4 regions of the Bradyrhizobium sp. BWC-3-1 genome follow, and region 1 is predicted to be linked to each of the others. Evidence: predicted binding sites of a transcription regulator. Region 1 holds the regulator's gene; each other region holds the start of a gene.

Region 1 (7,748 bases):
ATGCGCTGCGCTGCATCCGGGGCACGGACCAACAAAAAACGTATACTATTTGGTACAGGGGATCGGCGTGGCAGAGATGGCCGTTCAGAGCGATGTAATCGACGACGCCGGACCGTATGACCGCGCCAAGGCCTTGAGCGCGTTCAAGGTCGGCGACGTTACCTTCTACTGGATTACGCGGCTCTCCGCGATCTCGGTGCTTCTGATCCTCGGCGGCATCATCATTTCGCTGATCGTCGGCGCTTTCCCGGCGATGAAAGAATACGGCGTCTCCTTCCTCTGGACGCAGCGCTGGGCGCCCTCCGCAGATCCGCCGGTGCTCGGCGCGCTCGGGCCGATGTACGGCACGCTCGTCACCTCCTTCATCGCGATGCTGATCGCCATTCCCGTGGGTCTCGGCATTGCGATCTTCCTCACCGAGCTCTGCCCGCAATGGCTGCGCCGCCCGATCGGCATGGCAATCGAGCTGCTCGCCGGTATTCCCTCGATCATCTACGGCATGTGGGGCTTCTTCGTGTTGGGTCCGTTCCTGGCCAACACGTTCCAGCCCTTCATGATCAAGATCTTCGACGGCGTTCCCGTGCTGGGCGCGATCTTCGCAGGTCCCCCGTCCTATCTCAGCCTGTTCAATGCCGCGCTGATCCTTGCCATCATGGTGCTGCCCTTCATCACCTCGATCTCGGTCGACGTGTTCAAGACGGTGCCTCCGGTCCTGAAGGAAGCCGCCTACGGCGTCGGCTGCACCACATGGGAAGTCGTCCGCAGCGTGGTGATCCCCTACACCCGGGTCGGCGTCATCGGCGGCATCATGCTGGCGCTGGGCCGCGCGCTCGGCGAGACCATGGCGGTGACCTTCATCATCGGCAACTCGTTCCGGATCTCGTCATCGATCTTTGCGCCGGGCACCACGATCTCGGCGGCGATCGCATCCGAGTTCGCCGAGAGCGACGGCCTGCACCAATCCGGCCTGATCCTGCTCGGCCTCCTGCTGTTCGTTCTGACCTTCTTCGTGCTCGCAGCGGCGCGGCTGATGCTGATGCGGCTGGAAAAGAAGGCGGGGAATTAGCGCCATGAATCCGATCTATTCACGCCGACGCCGCAAGGACATCGTCGTCCGCGGGCTCTGCATCGCCGCAACCGCCTTCGGCGTCACCTGGCTCGCGCTGATCCTGATCACGCTGCTCTACAACGGGCTGGCGGGACTCAATGTCCAGCTGTTCACCGAGAACACGCCGCCACCGGGATCGAACGAGGGCGGTCTGCTCAACGCCATCGTCGGCTCGCTGATCATGACCGTGATCGGCGTCGGCATCGGCGCGCCGCTCGGTATGTTCGCCGGCACCTATCTCGCCGAATACGGCCGCAATGACCGGCTGACCTCGGTGATCCGCTTCATCAACGACATCCTGCTCTCGGCGCCCTCGATCATCATCGGCCTGTTCATCTACGGCGCCGTGGTGGTGCCGATGCGCGGCTTCTCGGCGATCGCAGGCTCGCTCGCCCTCGCGGTCATCGTGATCCCGGTGGTGCTGCGCACGACCGAGGACATGCTGCTGCTGGTGCCGAACGCGTTGCGCGAGGCGGCCTCGGCGCTCGGCCTGCCGCGTTCGCTGGTGATCAAGCGGATCGCTTATCGGGCTGCCCGATCGGGTCTCATCACCGGCGTGCTGCTCGCGACCGCTCGCGTCGCCGGTGAAACCGCGCCGCTGCTGTTCACCGCGCTATCGAACCAGTTCTTCAGCCTCGGCCTGAACAAGACGATGGCGAACCTGCCTGTGACCATCAACAACTTCGTGCAGAGCCCCTATGCCTATTGGAAGCAGTTGGCCTGGAGCGGGGCGCTGCTCATCACCCTGACCGTTCTTGCCCTTAATATTTTCGCGCGCATCCTTGGCGCCGAGAGGACCGCAAAATGAGTGATCTTTCCGTGTCGATGAGCGCGTCCGGTGGACTGCCGCATGCGGCGGTGCTGCCCGAGGCGCCTCCCAAGGTGACCGTGCGTAACCTGAACTTCTATTACGGCGAGCACCATGCGCTGAAGAACATCAACCTGACGCTCGGCGCCAACCGCGTTACGGCGTTCATCGGTCCGTCGGGCTGCGGCAAGTCGACCCTGCTGCGCATCTTCAACCGGATGTACGACCTCTATCCCGGCCAGCGCGCCACCGGTCAGCTCATGCTCGATCAGACCAACATTCTCGACCCCAGGCTGGACCTCAATTTGCTGCGCGCCCGCGTCGGCATGGTGTTCCAGAAGCCGACGCCGTTCCCGATGACGATCTACGAGAACATCGCGTTCGGCATCCGTCTCTATGAGAAGATCTCGAAGTCCGAGATGGACGGCCGCGTCGAGAAGGCGCTGCGCGGCGGCGCGCTGTGGAACGAGGTCAAGGACAAGCTCAACGCCTCCGGCCTGTCGCTCTCCGGCGGCCAGCAGCAGCGCCTCTGCATCGCCCGCACCGTCGCGGTGAGGCCCGAGGTGATTCTGTTCGACGAACCCTGTTCGGCGCTCGACCCGATCTCGACCGCCAAGGTCGAGGAGCTGATCCAGGAGCTGTCCGAGGATTACACGATTGCGATCGTCACCCACAACATGCAGCAGGCGGCGCGCGTCTCCGACAAGACCGCCTTCATGTATCTCGGCGAGCTGATAGAGTTCGACGACACCAGCAAGATCTTCACGTCGCCGTCCGATCGGCGCACGCAGGATTACATCACCGGCCGGTTCGGCTAGGAGACGCGACATGGGTTCTGAACATACCGCAAAGGCCTTCGACACCGACCTCCAGGAACTCACTCGCCTGGTCGCCGAGATGGGCGGCATCGCCGAGCGCATGATCGTCGAGTCCGTCGACGCGCTGATCCGCCGCGACGTCCCGCTCGGCCAGCGCGTCGTCGCCATCGACACCGAGCTCGACGCGCTGCAGAAGCGCATCGAGGAGCGTGCGGTGCTCACCATCGCCCGCCGCCAGCCGATGGCGGTCGATCTGCGCGAGATCGTCGGCGCCATGCGCGTCGCGACCGATCTCGAGCGCATCGGCGACCTCGCCAAGAACATGGGCAAGCGGGTTGCGGCGCTGGAGACGGACTTCCATCCGCTCAAGCTGTTCCGCGGCCTCGAGCACATGACCGACCTCGTGCAGCAGCAGGTCAAGTCGGTGCTGGACGCCTATGCCGCGCATGATTTGCCGGCGGCGATGGCGGTGTGGAAGGGCGACGAGGAAGTCGACGCCATCTGCACCTCGCTGTTCCGCGAACTCCTCACCTACATGATGGAGGATCCGCGCAATATCTCGTTCTGCATCCATTTGATGTTCTGCGCCAAGAACATCGAGCGGATCGGCGACCACGCCACCAATATCGCCGAGACCGTGTTCTACATGATCGAGGGCCAGGCGATCACCGACAAGCGGCCGAAGGGCGACATGACGACCTTTGCCAACACGGTACCGAACACCTGAAGATTTAAGGAGCGACGACCCGATGGGCGCACGCATTATGGTGGTTGAGGACGAGGAAGCCCTGACCGAGCTTCTCCGCTACAACCTCGAAGGCGACGGCTATGACGTCGAGACGGTGATGCGCGGCGACGACGCCGACACCCGCCTCAAGGAGCACATCCCCGATCTGATCGTGCTCGACTGGATGCTGCCGGGCCTGTCAGGCATCGAATTGTGTCGGCGGCTTCGCACCCGTCCCGAGACCAAGCAGCTCCCGATCATCATGCTCACCGCGCGCGGCGAGGAGAGCGAGCGGGTGCGGGGTCTTGCGACCGGCGCCGACGATTACATCGTCAAGCCGTTCTCGGTGCCGGAGCTGCTGGCGCGCGTGAAAGGCCTGCTGCGGCGCGCGAGCCCGGAGCGCCTCGCCACCGTCCTTGCTTTTGGCGACATCGAGCTCGACCGTGACAAGCGCCGCGTGGCGCGCTCGGGCCGGCCGATCGATCTCGGTCCGACCGAATATCGCCTGCTGGAGTTCTTCCTGGAGCACCCGGGACGGGTGTTCTCGCGCGAACAGCTGCTCGACAGCGTCTGGGGCCGCGACATCTATATCGACGAGCGCACCGTCGACGTGCATATCGGCCGCCTGCGCAAGCTGCTCAATCTCGGCCGCGAGCAGGACCCGATCCGCACCGTCCGCGGCGCCGGCTACGCGCTGGATGATCGGTTTGCCAAGGCAGAGCAGGTGTAGGGTTGCAGGCTTGTTTGTTGGCGAGCTGTCCCTGCATTCTCAGCCGTCGTCCCGGACAAGCGAGCGAAGCGAGCGCTGATCCGGGCCCATAACCACCGAACGTGGTTTGGCGAAGACTCGGAGTGACCCCTTCCGCACGATTATTGCGTGCTCGGAGTATGGGTCCCGGCCCCCTGTGCGCAATTGCGCACTAGGCCGGGACGACACTGAAATTGTTGAACTGTCTTCGCGTGACGACTAACGGGGACCCGGCTTTACCGGTGCGCGGCGCCGATCCGACGCCGGCTGGTACGCAACGCGCGAGTGCTGAGCGCAATAGGGCAGTCCGGACAGCGCCCTTCCACCGCAGAAGAAGAAGTCCGGGCTCGAGGGATCGCCGACCGGCCAGTGGCAGGTCGCCTCGTTCAATTCCAGCAGCGACAGCCGCTGGCTCATCGGCACCACGTTGTCATAGGTGACCGGATCCGGCTCAGCCTCCACCTCGAAGGCCTGCGCCAGCGCGGTGTTGCCGCGCGAGATCGGGCGGCTCACCCGCATCATGTGCTGCGCGGGGCGCGCCTTGCGCGGCCGCGGCGCTGCCGATGATGGGCTCTTGGCGCGGCCCGAAAGGCCGAGCCTGTGCACTTTGCCGATCACGGCATTGCGGGTCACATTGCCGAGCTCCGCCGCGATCTGGCTGGCCGAAAGTCCGGCCTCCCAGAGCTTTTTCAGCTGCTCGACGCGATCATCGGACCAGGTCAAAACCGTCATTGCACCCTTTCCCTCGCTGCGCGCCAGCCATCCTGGGGCCTCGCAGCGAATGCCTAAGCCTTCAAAAACCCGTGCCGCCAGAATCCCTTAAGGCTCGCCGGGCGCGTCTTGAACGCCCGAACGTTTACGCCGGTACATAAGGACTTAAAGATCAGAACCACTGCACGAGATGTCGTATCTGACAATCCAAACGCTACAATATGGCGTGACTCCCGCGCAAGAGTCCGCCGACTCGCTTCCACATGTTCCGTGGCCAAATCCCGCAAAATCGGCACCGCAAGACTACGGATTCAGCGTTTCGCGAGGCTTTCCGGGCGGCATTGACACCCGTTTCACCAGGCCTAAGATAGTCGCACGTGCCGCCCTCAAGAGGCGGCACGTTTCGTTTTCCGGGCCGGTCGATGGTGCGTTGCGCAATGCACGCTCACTCCGTCCGCAACATTCAAGTGACCATCATGACTAACAGCGCAGCGCCGCATTTGCTCCCCGTTTTCGCCAGGTCCGACCTTGGTTTCGAGCGTGGCGAAGGCTGCTGGCTGATCGCGACCAATGGCGAGCGCTATCTCGATTTCACCTCCGGGGTGGCGGTGAATGCGCTCGGCCATGCCCATCCGGCGCTGGTCGCGGCGTTGCAGGAGCAGGCCACCAAGCTCTGGCACATGTCGAACCTGTTCCAGAGCCCGGACGGCGAAAAGCTCGCCGCGCGCCTGTGCAATGAAAGCTTCGCGGACTTCGTGTTCTTCTGCAATTCCGGCGCCGAAGCGCTGGAATGCGTGATCAAGGTCGTGCGCCGTTATCACGCCGCAAAGGGTCATCCCGACCGCTATCGCATGATCACCTTCGAAGGCGCCTTCCATGGCCGCACGCTGGCGACGCTGGCCGCAACGGGATCGGCAAAATATCTCGAAGGTTTCGGCCCTCCGATGGAGGGCTTCGACCAGGTTGCGCATGGCGATCTCGATGCCGTGAAAAAGGCAATCGGTCCGCAGACCGCCGGCATCCTGATCGAGCCGATCCAGGGCGAGGGCGGTGTGCGTTCGGCAACGCCCGCCTTCCTGAGGGCGTTGCGCCAGCTCTGCGACGAGAAGGGTCTGTTGCTCGCCTTCGACGAGGTGCAGACCGGCATGGGCCGCACCGGCGATCTGTTCGCGTACCGCCGCCTTGGCGTCGAACCCGACGTGATGTCGCTGGCCAAGGCGCTCGGCGGCGGCTTCCCGATCGGCGCCTGCCTTGCGACCGCGGAAGCGGCGTCCGGCATGACGCCGGGCTCGCACGGCTCGACCTTCGGGGGCAATCCGCTCGCGATCGCGGCTGCGAACGCCGTGCTCGACGTCATGCTCAAGCCCGGCTTCTTCGACCACGTGCAGAGGATGTCGCTGCTGCTCAAGCAGAAGCTCGCCTCCGTGATCGACCGTCACGGCGATGTCGTCAGCGAAGTGCGCGGCGAGGGCCTCCTGATCGGCATCAAGGCCGTGGTGCCCTCCGGCGATCTCGTTGCAGCCTTGCGCGACCAAAAGCTGCTCACCGTCGGTGCCGGCGACAATGTCGTGCGTTTCCTGCCGCCTTTGATCGTTACCGAAGCCGAGATCGAGGACAGCGTCGGGCGGCTCGAGCGCGCCTGCACCGCGTTGTCCGGCAACAAGCGGGCGGCAAGCTGATGAGCAAGTCGCCCGATAAAACACCGAAGCACTTCCTCGATATCAACGAGCTGCCGCTGTCGGAGCTCAAGCGCATGCTCGCTGCGTCCTCCGCGATGAAGGCGAAGCAGAAGGCGCATCAGCCGGTCAGGCCGCTCGAAGGCAAGACCCTGGCGATGATCTTCGAGCGCCCCTCGACGCGGACGCGGGTGTCTTTCGACGTCGCCATGCGCCAGCTCGGCGGCGAGCCCATCATGCTCACCGGCGCCGAAATGCAGCTCGGCCGCGGCGAGACCATCGCCGACACCGCGCGCGTGCTGTCGCGCTATGTCGACGCCATCATGATCCGCATTCTCAATCACGATGCGCTGCTGGAGCTTGCGGCAAACGCCACCGTGCCCGTCATCAACGGCCTGACGCGCCGCTCGCATCCCTGCCAGGTGATGGCGGACCTCATGACCTACGAGGAACATCGCGGCCCGATCGAGGGCAAGACCGTGGCCTGGACCGGCGACGACAACAACGTGCTCGCCTCCTGGGCGCACGCCGCCGAGCGCTTCAAGTTCCAGCTCAATGTCGCGACGCCTCCGGAGCTCGCGCCGAAAAAGGCGATGCGCGACTTCATCAAGGCGACCGGCGCGCCGATCATGCTCGGCACGGATGCCGAAGCCGCCGTGCGCGGCGCCGATTGTGTCGTGACCGACACCTGGGTGTCGATGGGCGACAAGGAAGGCGAGCACCGCCACAACGTGCTCAAGCCCTATCAGGTCAATGCGCAGCTGATGTCGCTTGCCAAGCCGGATGCGCTATTCATGCACTGCCTGCCCGCCCATCGCGGCGAGGAGGTCACCGACGAGGTGATCGACGGTCCACAATCCGTCGTGTTCGACGAGGCCGAAAACCGCCTGCACGCGCAAAAGGGCATTCTGGCCTGGTGCTTCGACGCAGTGAAGTAATCCGGGCCGGTATCCGCCGTGCCGGCGAAGTAGGTCTTCATCGTCGTCCTGGCCTTCGCCAGGACGACACCGAATTTGCCGTGCTTGCGTACGATCCGTGCTGCATTCTGGATGCAGCCCTCCCCCCTTCCAATTCCGCCTTCCGACCCCAGATAAAGCGCCATGGTTTCCCAATCCCCTGATATGAAAACCGGGCCTGAAGGCCCGGTTCGCG
Region 2 (7,748 bases), 420 kb from region 1:
CGAAGAAGGCGATGAGGACGTCACCGACATCATTGGTGATGTCGGCGGTGACGAAGAGACTTGAGATAATTCCAGAACTGTGGTTCTGGGTCTTTCCCGACGCGTCGCCCAAGGCGCGTCGGACGGTTAAGGGGCCATAGCTCAGCTGGGAGAGCGCTTGCATGGCATGCAAGAGGTCGGCGGTTCGATCCCGCCTGGCTCCACCACGCTTCGCCCTTCGGGCTACGCGTGGCGCAGCCGCGCGGAGCTCGAAGGGCGAAGCGTGGACTGGTGAGACTCCCACGCAGCGGCTGCCCGGGCGATAATCGTCAATGTGGTACGTCTACATCCTCCGCAGCATCGAATTTCCCGAGCAGGAATACGTTGGGGCTACGGAAGATCTGAAGCGCCGGTTTCCAGAGCACAATGCTGGCAAATCCACCCACACTGCCAAGTTCAAGCCTTGGAAGCTGATCTGGTACTGCGCCTTCCCTGACAAGCACAAAGCGCTCGCTTTTGAAGCCTACCTGAAGTCTCACTCCGGCCGAGCCTTCACAAAGAAGCGGCTGTCCTAAGAGCGCACCTCTAACCCTACTCCCCGATCACCGCATTCAACCGATCGCGCAACGCCACAATCTCGTCCTTCATCGCGACAAGCTCCGAGACCGAGCAGTCCGATGCCGCCAGAATCGATTGCGGCACGGCCCGCGCCTTGTCCTTCAAGGCCTGGCCCTGCGGCGTCAACGCGATCAGCACCTGACGCTCGTCCTCGCTCGAGCGCGTGCGCTTGACGAGGTGGGCCGCCTCGAGCCGCTTGAGCAGCGGTGTCAGCGTGCCCGAATCCAGGTGCAGCTTTTCGCCGATGCTCTTGACCGGCACGTCGTCGCGCTCCCACAGCACCAGCATCACCAGATATTGCGGATAGGTCAGGCCGAGCCGGTCCAGCAGCGGCTTGTAGACGCGGTTGAACGCATGCGCGGCGGAATAGACCGCGAAGCAGATCTGGTTGTCGAGGCGCAGCGGCGCGTCCGCTGCCGAATGTTTCCGGGGCATCGAGAATCTCACAGGACTTGCTCCATTCTGGGGCCGGCCGTCGCTACATTCAATTGCGAACAATTAAATGTGAGACGCTATAATTTCAATTGCGCGCAATCTAATTGCTTGCGATAAAGATGGCGCCCCCACCCCGAAAACACAGGGAGACAAAAATGTCAGTGAACGTCCTCTACAAGACCAGCGCAAAGGCCACCGGCGGCCGCGACGGCCATGCCGCGACCCTCGACGGCGCGCTCGACGTCAAGCTCACCACGCCGAAGGAGCTCGGCGGCGGAGGCGGCGCCGGCAACAATCCCGAGCAGCTGTTTGCTGCGGGCTATGCCGCCTGCTTCATCGGCGCGATGAAGTTCGTGTCCTCGCAGGGCGGCCCCAAGGTTCCGGCCGACGCCTCCGTGACTTCGACCGTCGGCATCGGCCCGCGCGCGGCCGGCGGCTTCGGTCTCGACATCGACCTTGCCGTCTCGCTGCCAGGCCTCGCCCGCGCGGAAGCCGAGGCGCTGGTCGAGAAGGCGCACCAGGTGTGCCCGTATTCCAACGCGACGCGCGGCAATGTCGACGTCCGCCTGACGGTGGTCTGACCGGTTTCGGTGAAGCGGCTGGCCCGGGATACCCCCGGGCCGGCCGCTTCCCTTTATTTGCCATCTCGCGGGATTGCGGCGAGCGGCCTGCATGACGCCCTACGCGCGAAGCCATTGCCGGCTCGGACGAACCTCGTTAGGCCTGTGATCACATCGACACAGGGGACGCGAAGGCATGACTGAAGCCGCCAGTTCTGGAGCTGCCATGGGTGCAATGAGCGGCCTGCGCGTCATCGATCTGACGCGCGTGCTCGGCGGCCCCTATTGCACCCAGATCCTCGCCGACCATGGCGCCGACGTGATCAAGGTCGAGCCGCCCGCAGGCGACGAGGTACGCGACTGGGGCCCTCCCTTCCACGAGGAAGACGCGGCCTATTTCATCGGCATCAACCGCAACAAGCGCTCGATCGGCCTCGACCTCGCCTCCGAGGGCGGCCGGACCGTGCTGCTCAAGATGCTGGAGAGCGCCGACGTCCTGATCGAGAACTTCAAGCCGGGCACGCTGGAGAAATGGGGCATCGGCAACGAGGTGTTACGCGAGAAATTTCCGCGCCTCGTGCATTGCCGGATCTGCGGCTTCGGCGCCGACGGCCCGCGCGGCGGCAATCCCGGCTATGACGCCATCATCCAGGCCATGACCGGCATGATCGCGGCGACCGGCTCGCCCGAGAGCGGACCGATGCGGATCGGCGTGCCGCTGGTCGACATCGGCACCGGCCTCTATGCGGCGATCGGCATCTTGATGGCGCTGTCGGAGCGGCAGCGCTCGGGCCAGGGCCAGTTCCTGGAGACCACGCTGTACGAGACCGGTCTCGCCATCATGCATCCGCACACCGCGAATTATTTCATGCATGGCAAGCCGCCGTCGCTCACCGGCAACGAGCATCCCAACCTCGTGCCCTATGCGATCTTCCCGACCAAGACCGACGACATCTTCATCGGCGTCGGCAATGACGGCACCTTCCGCAAGCTCGCCAAGGAGATCGGCAAGCCCGAGCTCGGCACCGATCCGCGCTTTGCGCGCAACAAGGATCGCATCGGCAATCGCGAGGCGCTGCGGGCCGAGCTTGCCGCCGTGTTCAGCCAGCACGAGGCCGAGCCGCTGTGCAATCGCCTGCTCGCCGCGGGCCTGCCCGCCGGCCCCGTGCAGAAGATCGACCAGGCATTGACCAACCCGCACACGATCGCGCGCGGCGATATTATCGAGAAGGATTGGTACAAAGGCGTGGCGTCGCCGATCCGGCTCGACCGCAGCAAGCCGAGCCTGCGGCGCCTGCCGCCGAAATTCAGCGAGCACGCCGCCGAGGTCCTGGGCGAATTCGGCTACTCCAGGTCCGAGATCGACGCGATGGTCGAGCAGGGCACTGTCTGCGGCCCCGAGCGCAAGCGCTAGCGCCCTCGCCTTCCACATCCCACGGCAATGCCGCAGTGCGGTGCGGGCGCTCTGTGCACCGCGAACGGAGGACGCTGCGCGCGCGGCATTCGCCTATTTGACGGCTTCCCTTTTCCAGCGCTTGCCGCTTTCGTTTCGGCCGCTTACACAGTCATGTGAACGTCATATGGCGCTGCTAGCGCAAGCGATCATTTTTGACGGCCCAAGGGAGGTTTACTTGATGGCTCTTCGACATTTTGGAGCGGCTGCCGCTATTGCACTCACGGTTGGACTATCGGCCTCGCCGGCCTTGGCCGTGACCGAAATCCAGTGGTGGCACGCGATGACCGGCGCCAACAACGACGTCATCGTCAAGCTCGCCACCGACTTCAACGCGTCGCAGAGCGACTACAAGGTGATCCCGACCTACAAGGGCAACTATCCCGATACGATGAACGCCGGCATCGCGGCGTTCCGCGCCGGCAACGCCCCGCACATCATGCAGGTGTTCGAAGTCGGCACCGCGACCATGATGGCCGCGACCGGCGCCGTGAAGCCCGTCTACAAGCTGATGGCCGACGCCGGCGAGAAGTTCGACCCCAAGATCTACCTGCCCGCCATCACCGGTTATTATTCGACGTCGAAGGGCGAGATGCTGTCCTTCCCTTTCAACTCGTCCTCGACCGTGATGTGGGTGAACCTCGACGAGCTGAAGAAGGCGAACGTAGAGATCCCGAAGACCTGGCCCGAAACGTTCGAGGCCGCCAAGAAGCTGAAGGCTGCCGGTCATGACACCTGCGGCTTCTCGGGCTCCTGGATCACCTGGGTCAATCTCGAGCAGCTCTCGGCGTGGCACAACGTGCCGCTCGCCAGCAAGGCCAACGGCCTCGACGGCTTCGACACCGTGCTCGAGTTCAACGGACCGCTTCAGGTCAAGCATCTCGAAACCCTGGTCGAGCTGCAGAAGACCAAGACCTATGACTACGCCGGCCGCACCAACACCGGCGAAGGCCGCTTCACTTCGGGCGAGTGCCCGATCTACCTGACCTCGTCGGCCTTCTTCGGCAACGTCAAGGCGCAGGCCAAGTTCAACTTCACCGCCGTGCCGATGCCGTATTATCCCGACGTCAAAGGCGCACCGCAGAACTCGATCATCGGCGGCGCTTCGCTGTGGGTGATGGGCGGCAAGTCGGCCGAGGAATACAAGGGCGTCGCGAAATTCCTGACCTTCCTCTCCGACACCGATCGCCAGGTCTACATCCACAAGGCCTCCGGCTACCTGCCGATCACCAAGGCGGCCTACGCCAAGGCGAAGGAAGAAGGCTTCTACAAGGATCAGCCCTATCTCGAGACCCCGCTGCTCGAGCTGACCAACAAGGAGCCGACCGAGAATTCGCGCGGTCTGCGCCTCGGCAACATGGTGCAGCTGCGTGACGTCTGGTCGGAAGAGATTGAGCAGGCGCTGGCCGGCAAGAAGACCGCCAAGCAGGCGCTCGATGCCGCCGTCGAGCGCGGCAACACGATGCTGCGGCAGTTCGAAAAGACCGCCGTCAAGTGAGGCAATGAGCGGCAGGCCGCGACCCGGCCTGCCGCTCTGCTGGCATCATGCAAAAGCAAGCCATCTTCCAGTCAAGACTGTTACCGTACGCGCTGGTTGCGCCGCAGCTCGCGATCGTCCTGATTTTCTTCTATTGGCCGGCCCTGCAGGCGGTGATCCAGTCCTTCCTGCTCCAGGATGCGTTCGGTCTGTCGACCACCTTTGTCTGGTTCGAGAATTACGTCGAGCTGTTCAAGGACGCAGCCTATTTCGAGGCGATCGTCCGGACCTTCTTGTTCTCGTTCGCCATCGCCGTCTCGTCGCTGTCCTTTGCGCTGCTGCTCGCCGTGATGGCGGACAAGCCGCTGCGTGGCTCGATGCTCTACCGCACGCTCCTGATCTGGCCCTATGCGGTGGCACCGCCCGTGGTCGGCGTGCTCTGGATCTTCATGCTGCATCCCTCGCTCGGCGTGCTCTCGCGCTATCTGCGCAATATGGGCGTCGACTGGAATCCGCTGCTCGACGGCGACCAGGCCGCGGCGCTGATCATCCTCGCCGCCGCGTGGAAGCAGATCTCCTATAATTTCCTGTTCTTCCTCGCCGGCCTGCAAGCGATCCCAAAGAGCGTGTTCGAGGCCGCCGCGATCGACGGCGCCCGTCCGATGCGGCGGTTCTGGACCGTGACCTTCCCGTTGCTGTCGCCGACCATCTTCTTCCTGCTGGTGGTCAACATCGTCTACGCCTTCTTCGACACGTTCGGCATCATCGACACGATGACCCGCGGCGGTCCCGGAACGTCGACGGTCACGCTGGTCTACAAGGTCTATTCCGACGGCTTGCTCGGCGGCAATCTCGGCAGCTCGGCGGCGCAGTCGGTGATCCTGATGGTCATGGTCATCGTGCTCACCGGAATCCAGTTCCGCTTCGTCGAACGCAAGGTGACCTACTGATGGTCGAGGAAGAGGGCTTCCGGCGCTACATCGCCCACATCATCCTCTGGATCGGGATCGCGGTCGTCGCCTTCCCGGTCTACATCGCGTTCGTCGCCTCGACCCAGGACAACGCGCTGATCGCCAACGGGCAGATGTCGCTGCTGCCGGGCGGTCATTTCTTCGAGGTCTACTACCAGACCATTTTCGTCGGCACGAGCGGATCGACCCGCGAGCCCGTCGGCAACATGATGCTGAACTCGCTGGTGATGGCACTGCTGATCGCGGTCGGCAAGATCGCGATCTCGATCATCTCCGCCTATGCGATCGTCTATTTCCGCTTTCCCTTCCGGATGCCGATCTTCTGGATCATCTTCATCACGCTGATGCTGCCGGTCGAGGTGCGCATCTATCCGACCTACAAGATCGTCGCAGATCTGCACATGCTCGACAGCTATGCGGGCCTGTCACTGCCGCTGATCGCCTCGGCCACCGCGACGCTGCTGTTCCGCCAGTTCTTCATGACCGTCCCGGACGAGCTGCTGGAAGCCTCGCGCATCGACGGCGCCGGTCCCTTGCGCTTCTTCTGGGATACGCTGCTGCCGCTGTCGCGCACCAACATGGCGGCGCTGTTCGTGATCCTCTTCATCCTCGGCTGGAATCAATATCTCTGGCCGCTGCTGATCACCACCCGCGACGACATGCAGACCATCCAGGTCGGCATCCGCAAGATGATCACCACCACCGACGCGCTGACCGAATGGCCGATCGTGATGGCGACCGCCGTGCTCGCGATGCTGCCCCCGGTGTTCGTCGTCGTCGTGATGCAGAAATTGTTCGTGCGCGGACTCGTGGAGACGGAAAAGTAAATCCCATGGCTAACGTCACCCTGCGCAACGTCCGCAAAACCTATCCCGGCGGCTTCGAGGCCATCAAGGGCGTCAACGTCGATGTCGGCGACGGCCAGTTCTGCGTGCTGGTCGGGCCCTCCGGCTGCGGCAAGTCGACATTGCTGCGCATGGTCGCAGGCCTCGAAACCGTCACCGGCGGCGAGATCGACATCGGCGGCCGCATCGTCAACCAGATCGAGCCCGCCGACCGCGACATCGCGATGGTGTTCCAGAACTACGCGCTCTATCCGCATATGAGCGTCTTCAACAACATGGCTTACGGCCTGCGCAACCGCGGCATGAAGGAGGCCGAGGTCAAGACCCGCGTCGACGAAGCCGCCCGCGTGCTCGAGCTCACCTCGATGCTGGAGCGCAAGCCGCGCCAGCTCTCCGGCGGCCAGCGCCAGCGCGTCGCCATGGGCCGCGCCATCGTGCGCCAGCCGAAGGTGTTTCTGTTCGACGAGCCGCTGTCCAACCTCGACGCAAAGCTCCGCATCGCGATGCGGGTCGAGATCCGCAAATTGCAGCGCCGGCTCAACACCACCTCGGTCTACGTCACCCACGACCAGCTGGAGGCGATGACGCTCGCCGACATTCTCGTGGTGATGAATGGCGGTCAGGTCGAGCAGGTGGGCAATCCGCTCGCGATCTACGAGAAGCCGGCGACGACCTTCGTCGCCTCCTTCATCGGCGCGCCACCGATGAATCTGATGTCGATTCGCGCCGACGAGATCAAGTCGCAGCTCGGCAGCACCGACGCCGGCATCCTCGGCATTCGCCCGGAGGATTTCGTCATCACCGACCAGACCCCGGCCGGCGGCGTCGCCCTTCCGCTCACCGTGGAAGCGATCGAGCGCGTCGGCGCTGAAACCTTCGTTTACGGCACGCGGGCTCAGGACGAGCAGCGCATCGCCGCCAACCCCGGCGAACTGCCGCCCGGCGAGGTCATCGTCCGCATTCCCGGCTCAGAGGCGCCTCCGATCGGCGAGAAGATCCGCGTCGCAGCAATGCGCCAAAAGCTGCATCTGTTCAGCGGCGATGGGCGGACGCGGATCGAGGCCTGATCGGGTTCCGCTGGGCCGTCGATTAAAAAACGCGAAAACAACCCCATGCACAGTAGAAGGGGGTTTGTTTTTGTTGAGAAAAATCACACCGCAATTTCGTCGGGCCGGCTTGTGGCAGGCGTTTCGCGCCATGGCGACAAGTCAGCTTTTGTGCATGGCAGAGCGGGTGAGCTGCCAGTCCACAGCCCCGGCTACGTCCTTGAACCCACACGCGGATATGCCCATATTGCTGATCAAGGGGTGCCTGTACGGGCCCTGATGCACCAAAGTCGCTTCGAGAGGACTTTGTAAACTATGTCTCGTGTTCCCACGCTTTCCAGTCCCTTCCTTCTGGGCTTCGACG
Region 3 (7,748 bases), 3.5 Mb from region 1:
GATCAGATTTGGGTTCCTGAACTGCACGGGCGACAGGTTGACCGCGACGTCGACATCGTCAGGCCAGGTCGCGGCGTCGGTGCAGGCGGAGCGTAGCACGAAATCGCCGAGCTGGATGATGAGGCCGGTCTCCTCGGCCAATGGAATGAAGCTGAGGGGCGCGATCAGGCCGCGCTGCGGATGATTCCAGCGCAGCAGCGCCTCGAACGCGACGACGCGACCGCTGGCGACGTCGCGGATCGGCTGGTAGTACGGCTGGAACTCGTCACGTTGCAGCGCCGCGCGCATATCCATCTCCAGCAGACGCCGTGCTTGTGCGCGCGCATCCATGCCGGTCTCGAAGAAGCGATAGGTGCCGCGACCATCCGCCTTGGCGCGGTACAGCGCGAGGTCGGCGTTCTTCAGCAGTTCATCGGGATTGTCGCCGTCCTGCGGGGACAGCGAGATGCCGATGGAGACACCGATGATGATCTGATGGTCGTCGATCTCGTAAGGCGCCGAGATCACCTCGACCAGGCGGCCGGCAAGGGACCTTGCCGCGGCTTCCTCGGAACGTCCGATCTGGACCACGGCGAATTCGTCGCCACCGAGCCGCGCCACGGTGTCGCTCTCGCCGACGGTGACCTTCAGCCTGCGCCCGACCTCCTTGAGCAGCGCATCGCCGATGGGGTGGCCGAGCGAGTCGTTGATGTCCTTGAATTGATCGAGATCGAGACAAAGCACGGCGAGCTGGTCGCCCGATCCGGTCCGGCGCAGTCCCTGCACGAGCTGCTCGTGGAACAGCACGCGGTTCGGCAAACTGGTCAGCGCGTCATGGCGGGCCATGTGCGAGATCTTGGCCTGGGCCTCCAGCCATTCGGTGATATCCTCGAAGGTCGCGACCCAGCCGCCACCCTGCATCGGCTGGTTGACGACGCGGATGGAGCGGCCGAACCTGGTCACGATGTCGGTCGTGGTGCGGCTCTCGCGCGCGTCGGCGACGAGGCGCGCGAAGAATTCGCCGGCATCGCCCTGCCACTGACCTTTCGCCTGCTCCTCCCGCAGCACGTCGACCAGCAGTCGGCCGGTGAGCAGGATGTCGGTGCGGCCAAGCATCGCAGCATAACGCTCGTTGAACAGGATGATCTTGCCGTCCGCATCGAACATGCACAGTCCCTGCGACATGTTCTCGAGCGCGGTATCCAGCACGACCTGCTGGCGGCCCAGTTCGCCCTTGGCGCGGCGATCGAGCAGCGCGGCCACCAGCGCAATCGCGATGATCGCAACTGCGGCACCCGCGGTAAGAAAGGACAACGAGGCCGGCGGGATCGATAACCCGCTGATCGCGAGCGTCGGATCCGGCGTCAGAACGACAGCGCCCATTGCGGTGAAATGATGTGCGACGATGGCGACCGTCAGCAGTGTGCTTGCGGTCAGCGCGTGGAAGAGGTCGTCGCGCCGCGCAGCGACGAACAGCGCGAGCGCCGCGAAAACAATTCCGAACAGTACCGAGGCGGCAACCGTGCTCCCGATCCAGTCGACCCGTGCCGGCATCTCCAGCGCCGCCATTCCGGTATAATGCATCGTCGCGACCGCGGCGCCGACGATGGCGCCGCCGAGCACGATCCACGGCGCGCGCACGGAAGATGCCGCAAGACTCAACCCCACGAAGGTTAAGGAGATCGCGAAGATCAGGGAAAGGATCGTCACCGGGATGTTGTAGGCGCCGGCACCGCCCGGCCCGTAGGCGAGCATCGCAATGAAATGCGTCGCCCAGATGCCGCATCCGCTGACGGCGGCATCCAGGGCGATCCAGACCAGACGCCCGGAGCCGTGCGTCGCGCGCGCCCGGTGAAACAGGCTGATCGCCGCCGCGCTTGCGAGCAGGCACACCGCGCCACCAAGCGCGACGAGCCGCCAGTCGTGCTCCTCGGTGAGACAGTAGAGAACTTGATGCATTGCGGGCCCCTATCGACCCGCACTTGAACCGACAGAGATGGACAGTCGGTAACCGGCTACGTGCCTGTTTCGGGGATGGTGAACGGAAGCTGTGTTCAATCGCTCGGATTGTTCATCCGCGCGAAGGCGCGCCGAGGCCGATCACGGCGGCGGCGAGCAGCAGCACGGCCGCCGACACGACCAGCGACAGGTGCAGGCCGGTCACAAACGCGCCTTCCGAGGCCACCAGCGAACCGAACAGCGCAACGCCGAGCACGCTGCCTGTCTGCCGCGTCGCGTTCAGGACGCCCGCCGCGATGCCGGAGCGTGCCTTCTCGACGCTGCCCAGCAAGGTCGAGGTCAGCGGCGGCACCAGCAGCCCAAGTCCGCTGCTGATCGCGATCATCTGCGCAAAGATCGCCCAATAGCTTGTGCCGGCCTCGATCCACAGCAGGCCGAGACAGCCGAGCGCCGAGACGCAGGCTCCGACGACGATGGTCGGGCACGGGCCGATACGCTCGGCGAGGCGCGGGGCCAGCAGATTGACCGGCAGCACCACCGCCATCATCGGCACGAAGGCGAGACCGGTCCACCACGCCGACAGGCCGTTGATCCTCTGGAAGTAAAGGCTGAGCACGAAGATCAACCCGTAAATCGCGACGTTCACGAGCAGGCCGACGAGCGCGGTCAGGCTGAACAGCCGGTGATCGAACAGGGACAGGGGCAGCATCGGCTGCGTCGCGCGGCTCTCGCGCCAGACGAACAGCACCGCCAGGAGAGCGGCTGAAGCGAACGCCGCGAGCACAGCCGGATGCTGCCAGCCAAGCGCGCCCCCCTCGATGATCGCGCCGGCGAGCGCCCCCAGCGCACCAATTGCCGCGAGCTGGCCGGGCAGATCGATCTCGCGTGAGGGCGCGCGCGTGGTCTCGGTCGCATAGCGCCTACTCAGCCAAAGGCCGATGAGGCCGATCGGAAGGTTGACGAGAAAGATCGCGCGCCAGCCGACCAGCGTGATCAGCGCGCCGCCGACGAAGGGGCCCGCGGTGAGCGCGAGGCTCGCACCGGCCGCCCAGATCGCGACGGCGCGGCCGCGCTCGCGGTCGTCCGGATAGGCATGATTGAGCAGGGCAAGAGAATTCGGCACCAGGATCGCCGCCGCCAGGCCCTGGACCAGCCGCGCCCCAATCAGCACGGTCGCATTGGGCGACAGCGCACAGGCGAGCGAGGCCGCGGTGAAGATTGCGAAGCCCGCCATGAAGACGCGCTTGGCGCCGATGCGGTCGCCGAGCGCGCCGGCCGTCAGGATGAAGGCGGCAAACGCAATGGTGTAGGCGCTGACAACCCATTGCAGCTCAGCGACGCCGCCGCCGAGCGTCCTGCCCATCGCGTCGAGCGCGGTGTTGACGATGGTGACGTCAAGTTGCACCACGCCATAACCAAGGCTCATCGCGGCAAGGGTGAGGGACGTTGCAAGCCGGGAGCCGGAATGCGGCACGCCGGCTTCGAAGGCTTCGTATCTTGCGGTGCTTACTCGCATGCTGCCATCTCGGTTGCCGCCCCATGCGAACGATACGCTTCCAGCCCCTCGTCATGTTACGACAAGGATCGAATGATGGATGCGTGACGGATGCGTCATGTTCGAGCGTCGCGCGGATGGCCGCGCGACGCTCTATTCTGGCTACGCCTGGCCTCAGCTCGCAGCGCGCAGATTCACCTTGCTCTCGGCGATCGTGGTCAGCTTCTTGTCGGTGGCCTTCTCCTCCTCGAGCGTCTTGGCGAGCACGCTGGCGCAGTCGTTGCGGCCGAGTTGCTTGGCCCAGGCGATCAGGCTGCCGTAGCGGACGATCTCGTAATGCTCCGCCGCCTGTGCCGCGTTGATCAGCGCGGCGTCGAGCACCGCCTTGTCGGCGACTTCGCCGGCGGTCTCGTCGGCTTCCTCGATGATGCCGTCGATCGCGGGGCAATCAACCGCCTTCACCTGCGCACCGTGCATCTTGAACACTTCCTCGAGGCGCTTGACGTGCTCCCTGGTTTCTTCGAGGTGCGTCAAAAAGCCCTGCTTCAGCTGCGGATCGGTCGCCTTATCCGCCATTTTCGGCAGAGCCTTGGTGAGCTGCTGCTCGGCGTAATAGATGTCCTGGAGCTGATGCACGAACAGGTCGTTCATGGTTTTGATGTCTTTTGTGAACAATCCCATCGGTCCGATCCTCTCGGGTTGTGGGAACACGGAGGCACCGGCTTGCAGGAGAAGCCGGTTATTCCGCCATGTTCGATTGCTGATGCGGCACTAACCAGCGCACGGCATCGTCGTTCCAAAAAAGCCCTCATCTCTTGCGCTGGAACAATGCCGGCCATGCAGGATCTGAGACTATGTCACGGACGGACGCGACCGATCCCCCGACTCATATGCTTAACGCGCGTCCGATGTGAACCGCGTATGACAAAGTGGCTGGTCCAAGGCAGAACCTATCCTTGTCAAGGGCTGCACAAGTCACTGTTTTTGCCTTAAATGAGCTACATCATGTCTAGCGATCCAAGCCCACATCGGGCACTGATCGCATCCGACCGGCCAATGTCTGGCCTGGTCGGTCTTGCCCCCCGCCGGGAGGATGAATGCACGGACTGCTGACCGCGCTGAAGCGCGGCTTCAAGAGATGGATCGGCTGGCGGCGACTCGGCGTTGCGGCGAGCGTCTTCATCATCGCGTTCGCGATCACCACACTGGTACGGACGCTGAAGGGCATCGACACCGGGGTCATCCTGACCGCGTTGACCGAGATCCCCCGCGGCAATATCGGGCTGGCGGCGATCTGCGTATGCTTCGCGTTCTGTACGCTGACCTTCTACGACTTTTTTGCACTGCGAACGATCGGCAAGAAGCACGTGCCTTATCGCATCGCAGCGCTCTCCAGCTTCACGTCCTATTCGATCGGCCACAATATCGGCGCCACCGTCTTCACCGGCGGCGCGATCCGCTTCCGGATCTATTCGGATTACGGGCTGAATGCGATCGACGTCGCAAAAATCTGCTTCCTGTCGGGCCTGACCTTCTGGCTCGGTAACATCTTCGTGCTCTCGATCGGCATGGCCATCCATCCGGATGCCGCCTCCTACATGGATCAGCTGCCGTCGTCGATCAACCGGCTGATTGCGATCGGCGGCCTCGCCTCGATCGGCGCCTATCTGGTCTGGCTATGCATGGGCGAGAAGCGCCGCGAGCTTGGCCAGAAAGGCTGGAAGGTGGTGCTGCCCTCAGCGCCGCTGACGCTGGTGCAGATCCTGATCGGCGTCGTCGATCTCGGATTCTGCGCGCTGGCGATGTACCTTCTGGTGCCGGCCACTCCGCAGATCGACTTCCTGTCGCTCTCCGTGGTGTTCATTTTGGCGACTTTGCTCGGCTTCGCCAGCCACGCCCCCGGCTCGCTCGGCGTGTTCGACGCCGCCATGCTGGTGGCGCTGCCCGAATTCGGCCGCGAGCAGCTTCTGGCCACGCTCCTCGTCTTCCGCATCCTCTATTTCGTGATCCCGTTCGGTCTTGCCATCTCCATCATGGGCGCACGCGAGCTCTGGATGAATGTGGTGGAGCCCTGGCAGGAGCGCCGACGGCTGGCGGAGGCCTGTGCGCAGGCCAACCTGCCCAAGCAGGTGGCAGCGATGGAGCGCGAGCGGTCGCTGCGGCAGGCCAGCAAACGCTAAGCGTGATCCGGAAAAGTGCGAAGCTGTTTTCCGAAAAGATCATGCTCCCACGATAGTCCGCTGGACGCCGGCCCGCAAAACCGTAGACCAATGTTGCAGGCGGAGAGCAGCTCTCTTATTTCCGCCTCAACTTTGCCGTTGAAGACGCGGGCCATGATCCCTTTCTTCCATCGCCGTTTCCTCGCCGGTGCCCTGCTGCTCGCCGGGCTCCTCACCGCCTTCCCGCCGGAGCGGACGGCCGCGCAGGACGCGGGCGCCATGCAGATCAGCTGGGAGGTGCGCAACCGCTTCCGGCTGTTCCGCGAGGAGCGCGACTTCCTGCTCCATGTCGAGAACGCGCGTAACCGCAGCATCCTCGCCGCCGAGCAATCGCTAGAGCTCCAGAGCGAGGGCCGCGGCTGGGCCCGCAACATGGTCAACCGGCTCTGCATCGACCTCCAGGGCCGGGTCAACCAGCCCTGCACCCGCGACAACACGAAGGAAAACTACCTCACCCCCATCGACCATCCCGTCACCGTGCGCCTCGCCGGCCCGGTGCCGGTCGGCGCCACCTGCGCCTGGTCGTTCGACGACGGCGACGGGCCGCAGCAATCCACCTTCGACTGCGCCGAGCCGATCAATCTGCGGGTCCGCTACGGCAAGCAGACGGTCGCGAGCGTCGATGTCTCCTCCGGCTCCGATCCGACCCAGCGGGTCCAGACCGAGATCCAGGTCCGCGACATCTTCGTCGCTGGCCTCGGAGACAGCATCGCCTCGGGCGAAGGCAATCCGGACCGGCCGCTGGCGCTGTCGGACGAAGGTTTTTGCTTCCGCTCCTATCTCGGCACCGCCGGCGCGCAGTATTATCGGCCGAGCCGCGCCGGCTTCAAGGGCGGCCGCGCCTGCGAAGCGCCGGATACGCTTGCCAACTGGCAGCGCTACAGCGCCCTCTGGTTCAACTCGCCTTGCCACCGATCGCTCTACAGCTACCAGGCCCGCACCGCGCTGGCGCTTGCGGTACGCTACACCCACGTCGCGGTGACCTTTCTGCCGCTCGCCTGCACCGGCGCCAGCATCAGCGACGGGCTGCTCGGCTCGCAACGCGCCCGCGAATGCCCGCCCGGCAAGACCGGCGTCTGCAACATCAGCGTGAACGCGCAGGTCGCCGAGCTGCGCGAGGCGCTGACCGCCGCCAGGAAACGCCAGCCCGAGCGCACGCTCGACCTCGTGCTGCTCTCGGTCGGCGCGAACGACGTCTATTTCTCCGGCCTCGTCGCCGACGTGATCGTCGAGACCGCAACCGAGCGCGCGATATTCCGCCGCTCCGGCGTGATGGCGAGCGTCGATGATTCCCGCGATGCGCTGGCGCGCGAACTGCCGCAGAATTTCGTCAAGCTGCGCGAGGCGCTGAAGCCGCTGGTCGGCGGCGACCTCTCGCATGTGGTCTACGTCTCCTACGCCAACCCGGCGCTCGCCGATGGCGGCGTGCCCTGCCGCGGCGGCCGCGCCGGCTTCGACATCCATCCGTCCTTCAACGCCGATCCGCAGCGCCTCGCCCGCGTCTCGACTTTCGTCGACACTGAATTCCTGCCGCAACTCAAGGGGCTCGCCACCTGCACCCGTGGCGCGCTGTGCCGCGATCCCGAGGCCGACCGCATGACCTTCGTGGATTCGCATCAGGCGGCGTTCGCCGATCACGGCTTCTGCGCGCATTCGGGCAACGATCCCGAATTCGACCGCACCTGCTTTGCCGAGAACGGCCAGAGCTTCAATCCTGACATCGTGAGTGCGGCGAGCCAGCCGATGCTGTGCGGCCGCGGCGCCTCCGAATTCCGCGCCTATTTGCCGCGCGCGCGGTGGATCCGCGACGCCAACGACAGCTATTTCGCCGCGATGACCTATCCGCAAGGCCTACCGGCGGCGAGCCAGCCGACCGACATTCACGACGCGACCTGGGGCGTGCTCTCCGCCGTCTATGGCGGCGCCGTGCATCCGAGCGCCGAAGGCCACGCCGCGATGGCGGACGCGGCACTGCCGGCCGCAAGCGCCGTGCTGGGTCTGGATGCGGCACCGCCGGGCGTGACACGCGGGCTGCTCGCGCCGCTGCTGCCGGCCGCGCGGCAGTAGACGCGCGCAGCCTCTACCCGCACACTGTC
Region 4 (7,748 bases), 3.4 Mb from region 1:
CGCATGTACGACATCGTCAGTCGTCTTCCCGGCTTTGTATCGGTCAAGTCGTTCAAGGCCGACGACGGCGAGGAGCTCACCGTGTTCCGTTTTGCGTCTGAGGAAGCGCTCGAAGCCTGGCGCACCCATCCCGAACATGTCGAGACGATGAAGCGAGGACATGCCGAATTCTACGCCAGCGGCTTCCTGCAGATCTGCAAGGTGATCCGCGAGGTCGGACCATTCGAGCACGCGTGACGCCGTCCCGCATCGTTCGATCGTGCGCTGCTAGCTGATCACACCCTTCCTGATCAGGAAGCATCCGTAACTGCTGCTGTCGCCGACCTGCACGACGCCAAAGCTCGCCGCCGCCGCGCGATAAAAATCCGGCCGCGAGAGTTTTCCGGGTGTGACGGGCCGGCCGGCGGCGCGTTCGATCTCGGCGAGCACCGCGCGCTGCACGTCGGGGACGCGGTCGGGATCGTCGACCGGCATCATCACGCGGACCGGATCGGGATCGAAATCGTCGAGCGGATAGACCGACATGATGGCGCGAATCGCGGTCTCCATGCTCATGCCTGGCAACTGGATCAAGCGCTGCGAATGCGTGCTCTGCGCGATGCGCGCCGAGGGGTGATTGGCATCGACGAAAGCGAGATCGTCGCCATGGCCCATGGAAGCCAGCAGCCAAAGCAGGTCGGGCGTGAGGATCGGATCGATCGATTTCAGCATGTGACGGACTGTCCTCCCATTGGGCGCCCACCTAGGCAGGTTCCAAGCGTGATTCAGATCACGCAGCCTACCATGGTGATGGGGATCACGGACATCAAACTCGAACGCGGCCAAGTTTGCCGGCAACCAATCTCGTATCGAGATCAGTGCCAAAGGAGCACGCCATGTTCCGCCTAAAACCTTTCCTGATGACGGCTAGCCTGCTCGGGAGCCTGTTCGGCTTTGCCTGCGGCCCAGTTTCCGCGCAAGTCGCCCCGGTCGAGCCGGCCCCCACCGCGCTGCAAGGCCCGGAACAGCGTGTCGCGCTGGTGATCGGCAATTCGAACTATCAGAACGCGCCGCAGCTCGCCAATCCGGACAACGACGCGGAGTCCATGGCGAAGTTCCTGAACTCCGCCGGCTTCGAAGTGGTCGCCGCGACCGACCTGACCCAGAACGACATGCTCCGCGTCGTCCAGGACTTCTCCGCCAAAGTGTCGGCGCGTGGTCCGAACACGGTGGCGATGGTCTACTATGCCGGTCACGGCGTGCAACTCGCCGGCGAGAACTACCTCGTTCCGGTCGACGCCAAGGTCTCGAGCCAGACCGAACTCGTCAACAACTCCGTCCGCCTGGTCGACGTGATGTCGACGCTGGAGACGATCCCGAGCCGTATGCGCATCGTCATCCTCGATGCCTGCCGCAATAACCCGTTCCCGAACGTGAACGATGCCGGCCGCGGCCTGGCCATCGTCGATGCCCCGAACGGCTCGATCGTCGGCTACTCGACCGCGCCGGGCGCCGAAGCGCAGGACGGCACCGGCGGCCACAGCCCCTACACGCAGGCCTTCCTGAACGTCGCGCGCGAGCCCAACGTGCCGATCGAGCAGCTGTTCAAGCGCGTGCGCCTCGAAGTGAACCAGACCACCAGCGGCGCGCAGATCCCGTGGGAGAGCTCGTCGCTCACGTCCGACTTCACCTTCTTCGGCGACACCGCGGTTGCCGCCAGCCGCGCACCGGTGAATGCGCCTGTGGTGCAGATGGCCTCCAATCTGCCGAGCCGCTCGACGCGCCAAGCCTATGACTACGTCGTGTCCGAAGCACGGCCGGAGTACTATCAGGAATTCATCACAATGTATCCGCACGATCCGCTGTGCGATCACGTCCGCTGGCTGCTCAACAACCTGCTGCTCACGCAGGCCTGGCACAAGGCGGTGCTCGCGAACTCGCCGCTCGGCTACAAGAACTTCTACGACAACTACGGCAACACGCCCTATGCTCAGGTCGCGCTGAAGCTCCAGATGCAGCCGAAGCAGATCCCCTTGATGCAGGCGACCAAGTTCCTGGCGCCGCAGAATATCGCCCCGACCTTCAAGATCGGCAATCTCGGCCAGCCCAAATACATGCCGCTGCAGCAGGGTAATGGCGGCGCGCAAGTGAACGGCAATTTGCCGATCGTGCAGAAGTCGGGCGACAATAACGGCATCGGCAAGCTCGGCAATGGCGGCCAGATCGTCAACCTGCCGGCGGGCAACAACCAGCCCAACCAGCAGAACGGCACGCCGTCGCAGACCCCGGGCAAGATCGTGACCCTGCCTGCGCCGACCAACACCACCAACAACAATGGCGGCATCGGCAAGATCGTGACGCTGCCTGCGACCAACAAGACGCCGAACGGCGGCAGCAATGCCGGCACGGCCAACGGCACAAGCAACGGCACAACCAGTGGCAATCCTGGCAAGATCGTGAGCATGCCGGTCAATGTCGGCAAGGGCGGCACGACCATCGATACGAAGCCCGTCAACGTTCAGACGCAGAACAACCCGATCCGCATCAACAACGGGGCGAAGATCAGCAACAACCCCGTGAACAAGGTGCAGGTGCAGAACAACAACCACCCGCAGTTCAATGAGACCAACCGGATCGTCAACAACGGCAGCAACAACTTCCGGCAGTCGATGAACCAGAGCCAGGGTGGCAACGGCGGCAACAACCACCGCGGCTTCATGCACTGATCGCGGTCGGCCACACACGACAAAGGGCAGAGCGGAGACGCTCTGCCCTTCTTGATGTCAGAAGATTGATTATCAGGCCACCAGCTCGGCAAACAGATCAGCGTCGACATTGCCGCCGGAGAGCACGATGACGACGTTCTTGCCGGCCACATCAAGTCGTCCCGCAAGCAGCGCGGCCAGGCCCACCGCTCCGCCCGGTTCGACCACAAGCTTCAGCTCGCGATAGGCAAACGCGACGGCCGCGCCGACTTCCTCGTCCGAGGCGGTCACGCCGCGCGCGAGCAGCTTGCTGTTAATCGCAAACGTCATCTCGCCGGGTATCAGGGCCATCAGCGCATCGCAGATGGTGCGGCCGGCGGGTGCGTGCGGCTCGCGATGGCCCGCGGTCAGCGACAGGCCGTGATCGTCGAACGCGTCGGGCTCGGCCACCACGATCTCGGCCAGCGGAAAACGCGCCTTCACAGCCGTTGCAACGCCGGCGATCAGGCCGCCGCCGGAGGCCGGGGCGACCACGATGTCGGGGCTGAGGCCGAGCGCCGCCATGTCCTCGGCGATCTCGCGGCCGGCGGTGCCTTGGCCCGCGATCACGAAGGGATCGTCATAGGGCCTGACCAGCGTCGCGCCGCGCTTCTCGGCGATGCCGCGCGAGATCGCCTCGCGGTCGTCGCGGTCGCGGTCGTACAGCACGACCTCGGCACCGTAGGATTTGGTACGCTCGCGCTTCGACAACGGCGCATCCGCGGGCATCACGATCGTCGCCTGCATGTCGAGGATCTTTGCCGCCGCCGCCACGCCCTGGGCATGGTTGCCGGAGGAGAACGCGACCACGCCGCCGGCGCGCTTGTCCTGCGGGATCGAGGCGACCTTGTTGAAGGCACCGCGAAACTTGAACGAGCCGGTGCGCTGGAGCATCTCCGGCTTGAGATAGACCTTTGCACCGACACGCTCGTTGAGCACGGGAAAGGACAACAGTGGGGTGCGGACGGCGAAGGGTGCGATCACGCGTGCTGCGGCGTCGATATCGGCAGGGCCGATCGGGAGAAGCTGTTCTGTCATGCCTGAATGTTATCGCGCCGGATGAGGCGCGGGCAAGGCATCTCCGCGCGAGGCTTTGGGCTCTCAAGCGACGAATCGCGCCGGCTCCGCCCCGTTCCGGCCCGGCAGCACCGCGCCGACCGCCAAAATGCTGTCGATAAAAGCCCGGGCCGAGGCCTCCCAGGTGTAGTTGGCGGCGAATTCCACGCAGTCCTGCCGGCAGATGTCGAGCGCGGCGAAGCAGGCGCTGCGCAGATCGTGATCGAGCGCGCCGACCGGCGCATCGCCGATCACGTCGCGGGGGCCCTTCACCGGAAACGCCGCGACCGGCAGCCCACTCGCCAGCGCTTCGAGCAGGACCAGGCCGAACGTGTCGGTCTTGCTCGGAAACACGAAGACATCGGCGGCAGCGTAGATGTCCGCCAGCTCCTCCCCATGCTTTTCGCCGAGGAAGATCGCGTCCGGATAGGCCTCCTCCAGCGCGACACGCGCCGGACCATCGCCGACGATCACCTTGGTGCCGGGCAGGTCGAGGTCGAGGAACGCCTCGAGATTCTTCTCCACGGCAACGCGGCCGACCGAGAGGAACACCGGCGCCGGCAGGCAGAGATCAATCGCGCGGGGATGGAACAGATGGGGGTCGACGCCGCGCGGCCACAGCACGACATTGTCGAAGCCGCGCTCGGTCAGCTCACTGGCGAGCGCCGGCGTCGCCGCCATCACGGCGCGGCTGGGGCTATGGAATCGGCGCAGCGCCCGCCAGATCAGCGAGCCCGGCACCGGCACGCGGGCGCGGACATATTCGGGAAAGCGGGTGTGGAAGCTGGTCGTGAAGGGCAGCTTGCGCTGCCGGCAATAGCGGCGGACCATCAGGCCGATCGGCCCCTCCGTCGCGATGTGGATGCTGTCCGGGCGCGCCTCTTCGATCAGCTTCGCGATTCTGCCCGGGCGCGGCATGGCCACCCGCACGTCCCGATAGCTCGGCATCGCAAAGGTGCGGAACGATTGCGGCGTCAGGAACGAGAATTCGACGTCGAGACTTTTGGCGGCGTCGGCAAGCTTGGTCAGCGTCCGAACCACACCGTTGACTTGCGGGTGCCAGGCGTCGGTCGCGACCAGGATGCGCATCAGGCTGCCTTTGTCATGCAGCTCTGGCTGCGACCTGCGGGACCTGTGCCGGCTTCTCGGCCTGGTCCGCCCAGGTGATGATCTCGAAATGGCCGTCGTCGTGCTCGACCAGCGCCGTACAGCTCTCGACCCAGTCGCCGCAATTCATGTAGCGGATTCCGCCCTCGTCGCGGATCACCGCGTAATGGATGTGACCGCAGATCACGCCGTCGGCGTCGTGGCGCCGTGCCTCGGCAGCGAGTGCCTGCTCGAATGCGCCGATATAGTTGACGGCGTTCTTGACCTTCTGCTTGGCCCATTGCGACAGCGACCAATAGGGCACCTTGAACATGCGCCGGAAGAAGTTGACGAAACGATTGAGCTGAATCGCGAAATCGTAGGCCTTGTCGCCGAGATGGGCGAGCCAGCGTGCGTTCTGCACCACGAGGTCGAAGATGTCACCGTGGATGACGAGATAACGCCTGCCGTCCGCGCCGATGTGGACGGTGTTCTCGACCACGTCGATGCCGCCGAAATGCGTGCCGTAATAGTTACGCAGGAACTCATCGTGATTGCCGGGGATGTAGATGACCTTGGCGCCCTTGCGCGCCTTGCGCAAAAGCTTCTGCACGAGGTCGTTATGCGATTGCGGCCAATGCCAGCTCGATTTCAGCGCCCAGCCGTCGACGATATCGCCGACGAGATAGATCGTGTCGGCATCATGGAAACGCAGGAAATCGAGCAGAAGATCGGCTTGAGAACCGCGGGCTCCGAGATGAACGTCGGAGATGAACAACGTGCGAAAGCGCCGCTCCGGGCTCTCGTCACTCACATCGTAACTTCCCATGCGCCAGCCTGTAACAATGTCCCGTGACAGGGGGATGACCAATCGAACCTTTGAGGCACCCTCAGATACGAATCGCGCTTGCCTCGCCCAAACCGCGATTATCAGTCGCATGCGACAATCAGGCGACATGGCGTCGCGGCAGCCTCCGCAAGAAGCCGGAACTGCATGGGCTCGATGGGTGAACGGCGGCGCGCTCGCGAGCGGCGTTCAGTAAAATTTATGGAAATGATGGATCGGGCCGTGTCCGTGGCCGACGCTGAAGCGGTCGGCGGCGGCGATCGCCGCGCTGATCCAGGTCTTGGCGTTGCGCACGGCGCGCTCGAGATCCTCGCCTCTGGCGAGCCCTGCGGCGACCGCCGAGGACAGCGAGCAGCCGGTGCCATGGGTGTTGCTTGTGGCAACGCGCGGCGCGGCGAGCGCGATCGTGGTGCTGGCATCGACGAGATAATCGATACTCTCGGCGCCCTCGCCGTGGCCGCCCTTGATCAGGACCGCACGACAGCCGAGCGCCAGCAGCCGGCGCCCCTGGCTTTCGATCTCGGCCTCGCTGGCCGCGACCGGCTCGTCGAGCAGAGCCGCGGCCTCGGGCAGATTGGGTGTGATCACCGAGGCCAGCGGCATCAGCTTGATGCGCAGGGCATCGACGGCATCGGACGCCAGCAGGCGATCGCCCGACGTCGCCACCATCACGGGATCGAGCACGATATGCCCGGGCGCCCAGCGCGACAGCGCGACCGCGATCGCATCGATGCTGGCGGCTTGCGCCACCATGCCGATCTTGACCGCGCCGACCTCGAGATCGGAAAACACCGCGTCGATCTGCGCGGTGACGAATTCGGCGGGCACCGCGTGAATGCCGGTGACGCCGCGGGTGTTCTGCGCCGTCAGCGCCGTGATGGCCGAAGCGCCAAAAACGCGGAGCGCGGCGAAGGTCTTCAGGTCGGCCTGGATGCCGGCGCCGCCGCTCGAATCGGAGCCGGCAATGGTCAGCGCTACGGGTGTCGTCATGGGGCGATCTTCAGCGTTTTCGAAGCCATGGCCCGTCCTAGCGCGCCTCTCCCAGCCCAGCAAGTTCGCTTGCTAAATCCGGCCGGGTTTGGCCTATTAGCCGTCAGATATGCTTTCGGAGTGACCGCGATGGTTCCCTTTTTCGTCCAGATCAAATGCAAGCTCGGCCAATCCTATGTGGTCGCCAATGCGCTTGCCGAAGCCGAGATCGCTTCCGAGATCTATTCCACGGCCGGGCAATACGACCTGCTGGTGAAGTTCTACGTCGACAACGACACCGATATCGGCCACTTCGTCAACGAGAAGGTGCAGGTGCTGCCCGGCATCCAGGACACCCTCACCATCATCACCTTCAAGGCGTTTGGCGCGAGTTGACCGTCCGAAAACGGGCAGGCCCGATCAGGTGCCGCCCTCCTTGCGCTTGGGACGCGGCGGACCGTCCACCGGCGGCAGCGATTTGAGATAGTCCGCCATCGCCGCGAGATCGTCGTCCGGCAGTTGCGAGGTGTTCTTGATCACCCGCGTCATCGCGCCGCCGACGCTGTCGCCGTCGGGCAATTCGCCGGTCTTCAGGAAATAGGCAATATCCTTCGCGCTCCACTCGCCGAGGCCCTTCTGGGTGATGTTGGGCACCCATCCCTCGCCTTCCGGATTGGGACCGCCGGCGAAGCGTTGTCCGGCCATGATGCCGCCAAGCGCGTTGCGCGGGCTGTGGCATTCCGCGCAATGGCCAAAACTGTTGACGAGATAGGCGCCACGATTCCACTGCGGCGACTTCGCGCTGTCGGGGACGAAGGGCTTGTCGTCCAGAAATAAGAATTTCCAGATGCCGACGTTGCGCCGGATGCTGAACGGAAAGCGCACGTCGTGGTCGCGCACCTTGCCTGCGACGGCCGGCAGCGTTTTCAGGTACGCAAAGAGATCGAGCACGTCCTCGCGCCTGGCGTGCTGATAGGACGTATAGGGAAAGGCCGGAAAATAATGCCCTCCATCCGGCGAGACCCCGTGCATCACCGCATTGACGAATTCGGCGTCGTTCCATTTGC

The links. The regulator PhoB, encoded in region 1, activates phosphate uptake and scavenging genes when phosphate is short. The targets are predictions, from matches to a motif close to TGTCATNNANCTGTCAT.
Region 2: the regulator PhoB is predicted to act here: its motif matches at 3,156-3,172, upstream of ugpB (sn-glycerol-3-phosphate ABC transporter substrate-binding protein UgpB).
Region 3: the regulator PhoB is predicted to act here: its motif matches at 4,344-4,360, upstream of RX329_RS15150 (YbhN family protein).
Region 4: the regulator PhoB is predicted to act here: its motif matches at 5,718-5,734, upstream of RX329_RS15010 (UDP-2,3-diacylglucosamine diphosphatase).

What each region holds. Positions count from the first base shown of each region.
Region 1 covers NZ_CP136625.1:8,461,651-8,469,398, reverse strand. The annotation lists gene pstC (phosphate ABC transporter permease subunit PstC) at 77-1,066, shown strand; gene pstA (phosphate ABC transporter permease PstA) at 1,071-1,916, shown strand; gene pstB (phosphate ABC transporter ATP-binding protein PstB) at 1,913-2,734, shown strand; gene phoU (phosphate signaling complex protein PhoU) at 2,745-3,461, shown strand; gene phoB (phosphate regulon transcriptional regulator PhoB) at 3,484-4,191, shown strand; gene RX329_RS40470 (GcrA family cell cycle regulator) at 4,429-4,941, opposite strand; gene RX329_RS40465 (aspartate aminotransferase family protein) at 5,397-6,599, shown strand; gene argF (ornithine carbamoyltransferase) at 6,599-7,534, shown strand; gene RX329_RS40455 (Hsp33 family molecular chaperone) at 7,697-7,748, shown strand, end outside.
Region 2 covers NZ_CP136625.1:112,721-120,468, forward strand. The annotation lists gene RX329_RS00475 (TIGR02300 family protein) at 1-64, shown strand, start outside; tRNA gene RX329_RS00480 (tRNA-Ala) at 131-206, shown strand; gene RX329_RS00485 (GIY-YIG nuclease family protein) at 312-554, shown strand; gene RX329_RS00490 (MarR family winged helix-turn-helix transcriptional regulator) at 571-1,032, opposite strand; gene RX329_RS00495 (organic hydroperoxide resistance protein) at 1,188-1,613, shown strand; gene RX329_RS00500 (CaiB/BaiF CoA transferase family protein) at 1,789-3,006, shown strand; gene ugpB (sn-glycerol-3-phosphate ABC transporter substrate-binding protein UgpB) at 3,227-4,543, shown strand; gene ugpA (sn-glycerol-3-phosphate ABC transporter permease UgpA) at 4,591-5,472, shown strand; gene ugpE (sn-glycerol-3-phosphate ABC transporter permease UgpE) at 5,472-6,320, shown strand; gene RX329_RS00520 (sn-glycerol-3-phosphate import ATP-binding protein UgpC) at 6,326-7,405, shown strand; gene RX329_RS00525 (Hsp20 family protein) at 7,700-7,748, shown strand, end outside.
Region 3 covers NZ_CP136625.1:3,171,978-3,179,725, reverse strand. The annotation lists gene RX329_RS15165 (EAL domain-containing protein) at 1-1,938, opposite strand, end outside; gene RX329_RS15160 (MFS transporter) at 2,051-3,454, opposite strand; gene RX329_RS15155 (ferritin-like domain-containing protein) at 3,608-4,114, opposite strand; gene RX329_RS15150 (YbhN family protein) at 4,531-5,613, shown strand; gene RX329_RS15145 (hypothetical protein) at 5,767-7,719, shown strand.
Region 4 covers NZ_CP136625.1:3,137,493-3,145,240, reverse strand. The annotation lists gene RX329_RS15035 (antibiotic biosynthesis monooxygenase family protein) at 1-237, shown strand, start outside; gene RX329_RS15030 (RbsD/FucU family protein) at 268-711, opposite strand; gene RX329_RS15025 (caspase family protein) at 876-2,705, shown strand; gene RX329_RS15020 (threonine/serine dehydratase) at 2,778-3,761, opposite strand; gene RX329_RS15015 (glycosyltransferase family 1 protein) at 3,825-4,868, opposite strand; gene RX329_RS15010 (UDP-2,3-diacylglucosamine diphosphatase) at 4,882-5,694, opposite strand; gene thiD (bifunctional hydroxymethylpyrimidine kinase/phosphomethylpyrimidine kinase) at 5,902-6,702, opposite strand; gene RX329_RS15000 (Lrp/AsnC ligand binding domain-containing protein) at 6,832-7,077, shown strand; gene RX329_RS14995 (c-type cytochrome) at 7,102-7,748, opposite strand, start outside.